Regions from separate parts of the Nocardioides sp. NPDC059952 genome, predicted to be linked through region 1. Evidence: riboswitches for the same ligand, from Rfam matches in the RefSeq annotation. Region 1 holds a riboswitch; the other holds the start of a gene.
The links. Region 1 has a riboswitch for S-adenosylmethionine ahead of thrC (threonine synthase). Riboswitches for the same ligand answer to the same signal wherever they lie in the genome.
Positions count from the first base shown of each region.

Region 1 (4,192 bases):
GGCTGCCAACTACACCCGCGAGGCAGGCGTACGCCAGCTCGAGCGGCTCCTCGCCAAGGCGCTGCGCAAGGCGGCGACACGTTTGGCCACCGGGGCCGAGCATGTCGACGTCGACCTGGACAACCTCAAGGACCTCGTCGGACGGCCGCGGTTCACGCCGGAGTCGGCGGAGCGTACGTCGGTCCCGGGGGTCGCCACCGGGCTGGCCGTGACCGGCCTGGGTGGGGACGTGCTCTTCATCGAGGCGTCCGCTGCCGACGGGCAGACCGGCCTGAACATCACCGGCCAGCTCGGTGAGGTGATGAAGGAGTCCGCGCAGATCGCGCTCTCCTTCGTCCGCTCGCACGCGGCCGAGCTCGGGGTGGACCCGGCGGTGCTGGACCGCTCGCTCCACGTTCACGTGCCCGCCGGTGCGGTGCCCAAGGACGGCCCGAGCGCCGGCATCACCATGGTCACCGCGCTCACCTCGCTCGCGACCGGACGCCCGGTACGCAGCGAGGTCGGCATGACCGGCGAGGTCTCGCTCTCCGGCCGGGTGCTGCCCATCGGCGGCCTCAAGCAGAAGCTGCTCGCCGCCCAGCGGGCCGGTCTGACCGAGGTCTTCGTGCCGCAGCGCAACGAGCCCGATCTGGACGAGGTGCCCGACGAGGTGAAGCAGGCGCTGAAGATCAATCTGGTGAGTGATGTCAGGGATGTCGTACGCGGCGCCCTCGCGCCCGTGGCCGGGGGTGCCAGCACGGCCAGCTCGGTTGCCGCTGCCTGACCGGATCGTTCCGGATGCTGCCCGCTTGATGCCTCGTGCATCGAGCGGGCAGCTCGCACACTGGAGGCATGAGCAACCGAGCCCTTCTCGTCATCGACATCCAGGAATCCTTTCGTCAGCAGGAATTGTGGGACCAGACCCTCCATCCCGATATCGCCGAGCGCGCAGACCGGCTGGTGAGCCTCGCGCGTGCCGCCGGAGACCTGGTCGTCTGGGTGCTGCACACCGAGCCCGGCAGCGGTGGTGCGTTCGACCCGGCCTCGGGCCATGTGCGCTACCTGGAAGGGCTGAGCGGCCCGCAGTCGGGTGACGTCGAGGTGCGCAAGACCTCGCACAACGCGTTCACCACGACCAACCTGCAGCAGGTGCTGACCGAGCACGGGATCACCGAGCTCGTGGTCTGCGGGATCCGTGCCGAGCAGTGTGTCGAGACCAGCGCCCGGATCGGCTCCGACCTCGGCTACCGGGTCACCTATGTCGCCGACGCGGTGACCACCGAGCCGCTGGGAGGCCTGTCCGCGGAGGAGGTCGTGGAGCGTACGAAACTCGTGCTCAGCGGCCGGTTTGCCGAGATCGTGACCATCGCCGATCTGGAGGCTGTGGCAGCATCTGCGGCGTGAGCGAGCGCCAGCGAGCGATCAATGTGATCATGATGCCGTCACATCCGTATCCTTTCTTCTCCTCAACGGGTGTGGCGGCATGAGCAAGGTCGTGTTCGTGCTGCTGCCTGGCGTACATCTGCTCGACCTCGCCGGGCCGGCACAGGCGTTCCACACCGCTGGCAACCTGGGGCACCCCTACGACCTCGTCTACGTCGCGGGCGCCGAGCCGGGGGAGGTGGTCTCGGCCCAGGGGCTGCCGCTGTCGGTCACCGCGGAGTGGCCGGACCTCGACCCCGGCGACCTGCTCCTCGTGCCGGGGTGGCGGGCGGCGTACGACCTCGTCGCCGGCCCTCGGCTCTCCCGGGAGACAGTCGAGCGGCTGCGTGCCCATCATGCGGCCGGGGGCGAGGTGGCGAGCGTCTGCGCCGGCGCCGATGCCCTCGGCCAGGCGGGTCTCCTCGACGGCCGTCTCTGCACCACCCATCACGACCTCCAGGACGCGCTGTCCAGCCGCTATCCGAAGGCCCGGGTGGTGCGCGACGTGCTCTTCACCAGCGATGACCGGATCGTGACGTCGGCCGGCATCGCCAGTGGCATCGACCTGAGCCTGCACCTGCTCGCGATGCGCCACGGACCGGCGCTGGCGGCTCGTGTCGCCCGAGACATGGTCGTCTACGCGCGGCGCAACGGCGACCAGCCGCAGGAGAGCGTCCTGCTGCGCCACCGGAACCATCTCGACGACACCGTCCACCACGTGCAGGACGTGATCGACGGCCGGTTCGCCGAGGCGCTCCCGCTCGCCGTCCTTGCCGAGGGCGCGGGGGTGAGCGAGCGCACCCTGACCCGCGCCTTCGTGAGCGCGACCGGTCTCACCCCGCTCCGCTACCAGCAGGCGCTTCGGCGTGAGCGCGCCGACCATCTGCTGGCCGCGGGCACCACCATGGAGTCGGCCGCCCGAGCGGTGGGCTTCGACGACGCCCGGATGCTGCGCCGCCTCCGCGCCCGCTGACCGCCGTCCAGATAGCGGACATGTGGTCCGCGGAGTGGAACCCGGATGTGTTTGGTGCCGGATACCTGCCGTACGATCGCTACTGCTCATCGAGAGGGACTGAGGGAACGGCCCAGTGAAGTCCCGGCAACCGACCGCGAGCCTCCTCCCATGCCAGGGCGGGTAGCGGAGCAGGTGCTAATTCCGGCCCGGCGCGAGAGACGTGATCGGGGAAGATGAGGAGGAGGTTTCTCATGAGCGCTGCAACCGAGGAGAAGAACGGTCTGCGCGAGGGCGCGTTCGGGAACGCATCGGCACTCTCGTGCCGAGAGTGCGGCAACCAGGTCGAGCTCGGACCGCATTACGCCTGTCCGGAGTGTTTCGGGCCACTGGAGGTGGCCTATGACTTCCCGGCCGTGACCCGTGAGGAGATCGAGGCCGGACCCCGCAACATCTGGCGCTACAAGGCGCTGCTGCCGGTGCCCGACGACATCGAGCAGAGCCCCAACACCGAGCCCGGCTTCACCCGGCTCCTGGACGCGAAGAACCTCGCCAAGGAGCTCGGCATCGAGAAGATCTGGGTGAAGGACGACTCGACCAACCCGACCAACTCCTTCAAGGACCGCGTGGTCGCCTGTGCGCTGAGCGCCGCCCGTGAGCTCGACGCCAAGGTCTTCGCCTGCCCGAGCACCGGCAACCTGGCCAACGCGGTGGCGGCGGCCGGGGCGCGGGCGGGCATCCCGACAGCGGTCTTCATCCCGAGCAACCTCGAGCAGCCCAAGCAGGTCAACTCCGCGATCTTCACCGACAACCTGATCGCCGTCGACGGCAACTACGACGACGTCAACAAGCTCGCCCAGGAGATCGCGGCGGAGGAGGACGGCTGGGCGTTCGTGAACGTCAACGTACGTCCCTTCTACGCCGAGGGCTCCAAGACGCTCGGCTTCGAGATCGCCGAGCAGCTCGGCTGGCGCCTGCCCGACCAGATCGTCATCCCGGTGGCCTCCGGATCCCAGCTGACCAAGGTCGACAAGGCCTTCAAGGAGCTGATCAAGCTCGGTCTGGTCGAGGAGAAGCCCTACCGGATCTTCGGCGCCCAGGCGACCGGCTGCAACCCGGTCGCGACCGCGTTCAAGGCCGGCGTCGACGCCATCCGCCCGGTCAAGCCCGACACGATCGCCAAGTCGCTGGCCATCGGCAACCCCGCCGACGGCATCTACGTCCTCGACGCCACCCGCTCCTCCGGTGGCGCCGTCGAGGAGGTCACCGACGACGAGATCCGCGCCGCGATCGTGCTCCTGGCCCGCACCGAGGGCATCTTCACCGAGACCGCCGGCGGCACCACGCTCGCGGTCACCAAGAAGCTCGTCGAGACCGGCGCTCTGGACCCGAGCCTGGAGACGGTGATCATCAACACCGGCCACGGCCTCAAGACGCTCGACGCGATCAGCGGCATCGTCGGTCCCCGCGCCACCATCGCCCCCAACTACGACTCCTTCGAGGAAGCCGGGCTCTCGCAGGCGTAGGGCTTGTCCCTTCGTCACGGTATGCAGACGAAGGCTCACATCCCCGGCGGAGTTCCGCGCGGGATGTGGCCCTTGACCTGCATACCTTGACGAAGGAACCCTCGCGTTCACACTCGTGCGCTACAGATAAGAAATGTGAGCAGCGCGAAGACGAGTGAAGAGGCCAGATGGCTCGGTGTGGTCGCCGCGACCGCCGGAGTCGCCGGCGCGATCGGCGTGGTGGGGGCGGCGGCCGGTGCCGGGTTCGTGACGTTGCTGAAGAGACAGGCGGCGCATGCACGCGACGTGATCGGCAAGCCGCTCGGCGAGGAGG
Region 1 covers NZ_JBHWLY010000004.1:27,359-31,550, forward strand. Annotated here, with positions in the region: gene lon (endopeptidase La) at 1-763, shown strand, start outside; gene ACFV9G_RS02765 (isochorismatase family protein) at 832-1,383, shown strand; gene ACFV9G_RS02770 (GlxA family transcriptional regulator) at 1,463-2,374, shown strand; SAM riboswitch class I at 2,458-2,596, shown strand; gene thrC (threonine synthase) at 2,608-3,879, shown strand; gene ACFV9G_RS02780 (SGNH/GDSL hydrolase family protein) at 4,015-4,192, shown strand, end outside.

Region 2 (4,192 bases), on a different contig from region 1:
GCGTCGACGACGACCAGCTTGCCGCCGCGTACCTTCCGCTCGCCATGCACTCGTTCGCTCACAGTTGCTCAACACCGCGAACGCCCCGATTCATCCCCGCGGCCGAGGCGTCACGCGCGCTGGCCGAGGCGTCGCTCCGGTCGGCCGAGGCGTCACCGCGATGCCCACTCGCCCGACGTAACTGACGCCTCGCCCGACGTAACTGACTCCTCGCCCGCCGTACCTGACGCCTCGGCAGGGGGTGGTCAGACAGCAGCGCCGCAGGAGCCGGCGGTGTCGGCCAGGCGGGTGAGACCGGCCGGCCCGACGAGGGGGCGGGGGTCCTCGGTGAGGGTCCAGGCACCGTCGGTGAGGACGTAGTCGCCCTGGACGTCACCGGCGAGAAGGGACCGTACGCCGGCGACCAGGCGGTCCACGTCGGCGAGCGAGGTGCCGATGCCGATGCTCGCGCGGACCGCGCCTGCGGTGAGCCCGAGGCGCTTGAGGAGCGGCTGCGCGCAGAAGCGGCCATCGCGTACGCCCAGGCCGTGCTCGGCCGAGAGGTAGGCCGCGACCTTGCCCGGCTCGATGCCGTCGACGGTGAACGTGACCACGCCGACAGGCTCGTCGGAGTCGGGCCACAGGCGGACGACGTCGACGCCGTTCAGCGCGGACAGGCCGGCCACGAGGCGCCCCCTCAGCGACGCCTCGTGGCGGTCCAGGTCGGCGGCCGAGAGGCCACCGAGAGTCGTACACGCAGCGGCCAGCGCGGCGGCACCGATGACGTTGGGCGAGCCGCCCTCGTGACGCGCGGGCGCGGGCTGCCACGTGGTCTCCCCCACCTCGACGTCGTCGACGGCCCCTCCCCCGGCGAGGTAGGGGGTGCCGACGTCGAGCCAGTCGCGACGCCCGACCAGGGCGCCGGCGCCGTAGGGCGCGTAGAGCTTGTGGCCGGAGAATGCGACGTAGTCGGCGCCGGTCGCGGCCAGCGAGAAGTGGCGGTGGGCGAGCAGCTGGGCACCGTCGACGAGCACCCGGGCGCCGTGGGCGTGGGCCAGGGTGACGATCTCGCCGACCGGGAGCGCCTCGCCGGTGACGTTGGAGGCACCGGTGATCGCGACCAGGGCGAAGCTGTCCCGGGCCAGCTCCCCGGCGAGGGCGTCGATGGTGCCGGCGAGGGTATCCCGGCCCGCGACCACGGTGACGCCGGCACCGACACGGCGCCACGGGAGCAGGTTGGCGTGGTGCTCGATGTCGAGGACGAGGACCCTGCCCGGTACGCAGCCCCCCAGCAGGTTCACCGCGTCGGTGGTGTTTCGGGTGATGACGGTGACGTCGTCATTTCGCGCGCCGACGTAGGCGCCGATGGTCGCGCGCGACTCCTCGTAGAGGGCGGTCGAGACCTGGGACAGGTAGCCGGCGCCACGGTGGACCGAGGCGTACCAGGGCAGGACCTCGGCCACCCGGTCGGCCACGCTCTGCAGCGCCGGCGCCGACGCGGCCACGTCGAGGTTGGCGTACGTCGTGGTCGTTCCGTCCAGCAGCGGGACCTGAGTGTTCGAGCCGACGAGCGGAAGCAGGGACATGGGGGCACCCTTCGGGTCATGGCTCCGCCAAGGCTGCCCGGCGAAGCACGCGCTTGCCCGCGCCACCTCGGCGAGGGCCTGGTCGTCACCCGGAGCACCCCACCGCGTGGGAGGGTTGCCCGCCAGCAAGCCGGGGCTTCGCGCTGGCAGTCGTGACCTTCGCCAGAATCCTGCCCGAGACCTGGCGCGCCCACCAACTCGATATCTCGATCGGTGGGCACGCGTCTCAGATCACGGACGCCCCTCCCAGGGGTTGCCGTGGTCGTCCCCGTTGTCGCAGGTGCCGAAGAACTCCGAGACCGGGTCGCACTCCTCGCCGTCTTCACCCTCAGGTGGAGCAGGCGGAGCGGGCGGAGCGATCAGCTCCTCCTCGTGGCCGGACTCGGGATCCTGGCCGTCGACGTAGACGGGTTCGGGGAAGTTCTCGACCTCCTTGCCCTCCATGGCCTCGGCCATGATGGCCGCCCAGGTCTCGGTGGGATAGTCGGCGCCGAAGTAGGACGGCATCCAGCCGCCGTCGAGCTTGCCCTCGCCGTTGCCGCGCGAGTAGCGCACGGCGGTCGCGATCTGCGGGGTGAACCCGACGAACCACGACGAGCAAACGTGCTGCGCGCTGGTGCACGTGCCGGTGCCGGTCTTGCCGGCCACCGGCCGGCCGATGCTCTGCGCCTTCTGGCCGGAGCCGCTCTGCACGACGCCCTGCATCGCGTAGGTCACGTCGGCGGCGACGTCCTCGGAGATCGCGTGCCGGGCGTTCTTGCGGCCGTTCCAGCTGTAGAGGACGTTGCCGGCGCGGTCGCGGACCTTCTTCACCACGTGCACGTCGTGGCGGTAGCCGCCATCGGCGATCGTGGCATAGGCGTTGGCCATGTTGATCGGGCTGACGTTGGCACGGCCGAGCGCGATCCGGTCGTCGGTCTTGTGGTCGAAGTCGGTGGTGGTGCTGGGGATCCCCGGGAACTTCGGGTTCGCCTTCGCCGGGGCGACCCCCGCGGCGACCGCGGTGTCGTAGATCGCCTTGCGGCCCTCCTCGGGGCCACCCATCGACTCGGTCATGTCGATGTAGGCCGTGTTCACCGACTGCTCCATCGCCTTGAGCATGGTGATGTGCTGGCCGTAGTCCATCCCGTCCGCGATCCCGGCCTGCTCACCCTCGTTGACCACCTCGGAGCCGGCGTAGGTGGTGAACGGCGAGTCTCCGGCCCACGTCGAGTTCAGCGAGTAGCCCTTCCCGATCGCCGCGGCGGTGGCGAAGGCCTTCATCGTCGACCCGGCGTGACCACCGGTCGCGGCCCAGTTCTGCTGGCTGTCGAGATAGTCCTGGCCACCGTAGAAGCCGAGCAGCGCTCCAGACCCGACGTCGACCGAGGCGGTCGCCACGTGGAGGGCGTTCTTCTGGTCGGGGTCGCCCTTGACGTACGCCTTCCGGTTCTTCGGCTTCACGGTCTTGGCCGCGGTCGCCGATGCCTTCATGACCTTGGGCGAGAGCGTCGCGGTGATCCGGAGGCCACCGCTGTCGATCTTCTCCTCGGTGAACATCGGCTTGCCGTCGGCGCCCTTGAGGCCGAGCAGCTCGGCCTTGATCATGGTCAGCGCATGGCCACGCTGGCCGCCGAGCCGGCTCGACACCGTCTTCGCGGGGAACTTCGGCAGCGCGTCTTTCACCTTGTCGGCCTCGGCCTGCTTCAGGTAGCCGAGGTCGACCATGCCGGAGAGGACGTACTGGTAGCGGCCGAGCAGCTTCTCCTCACCCCGGAAGGTGCTGCTGGCGGGGTCGAACCCGGCCGGGTTGTTGAGGATGGCCGCGAGCGCCACCGTCTCCCGCAGCGACAGGTCCTTGGTGGGCTTCGCGAAGTAGGCCTTCGCGGCCGCCTCGATGCCGTAGGCGCCGCGGTTGAAGTAGATCGTGTTGAGATAGTCGGTGAGGATCTGGTCCTTGCTCTTCTGCCTGGTCAGCTTCAGGGCGATGACCGCTTCCTTCAGCTTGCGGGTGTAGGAGTACTCGGAGGTCAGGTAGTAGTTCTTGACGTACTGCTGGGTGATCGTGGAGGCGCCACCCGAGGTGCCCTCGGTGGTGTTGGAGAACGCCGCCCGCACGATGCCCTTCACGTCGACGCCGCTGTTCTCGTAGAAGGTGCGGTCCTCGGCGGCCACCACGGCGTTCTTGACCATCTCCGGGATCTGGTCGGCGTCCAGCTTGATCCGGTTCTGGTCACCCTCCTGGTAACGGCCGAGCTCGGTCTTGCCGTTGCCGTAGTAGACGAAGGACGTCTCCACCTCGAAGGCGGCGTTGGGGTCAGGCACCGCGATCCGGTTGTAGGCCACGATCGCCGTCACCGACCCGATCAGGGCGATGGCCAAGAACCCGACCAGCGCCACCTTCGCGGTGACCTTCCCCCAGCGGCGCCAGGTGGTGGCCGGCGGACGACCGCCGCTGCTCCTGGATCCGCTGCTCCTGGATCCGGTGCTCCGGGTGGCCCACTTCTCGGCCGCCCAGGCCGTGGCCGGCTCGAGCTTGGCAAGCCAGTCGCGGGCCGCCGACGGCTTGGGTTCCGCCCGACGCGCACCCGGTCGGCTGGGCACCGCCCGAGGCAGCTCTGGCGCGATCCGAGGAGCCTGCGCGGCAG
Region 2 covers NZ_JBHWLY010000021.1:62,786-66,977, forward strand. Annotated here, with positions in the region: gene ACFV9G_RS12205 (biotin/lipoate A/B protein ligase family protein) at 1-62, opposite strand, end outside; gene ACFV9G_RS12210 (aminotransferase class V-fold PLP-dependent enzyme) at 246-1,565, opposite strand; SAM riboswitch class IV at 1,610-1,723, opposite strand; gene ACFV9G_RS12215 (transglycosylase domain-containing protein) at 1,797-4,192, opposite strand, start outside.
Region 2: linked by a shared signal. The riboswitch ahead of ACFV9G_RS12210 (aminotransferase class V-fold PLP-dependent enzyme) and the one ahead of thrC (threonine synthase) in region 1 are both predicted to bind S-adenosylmethionine.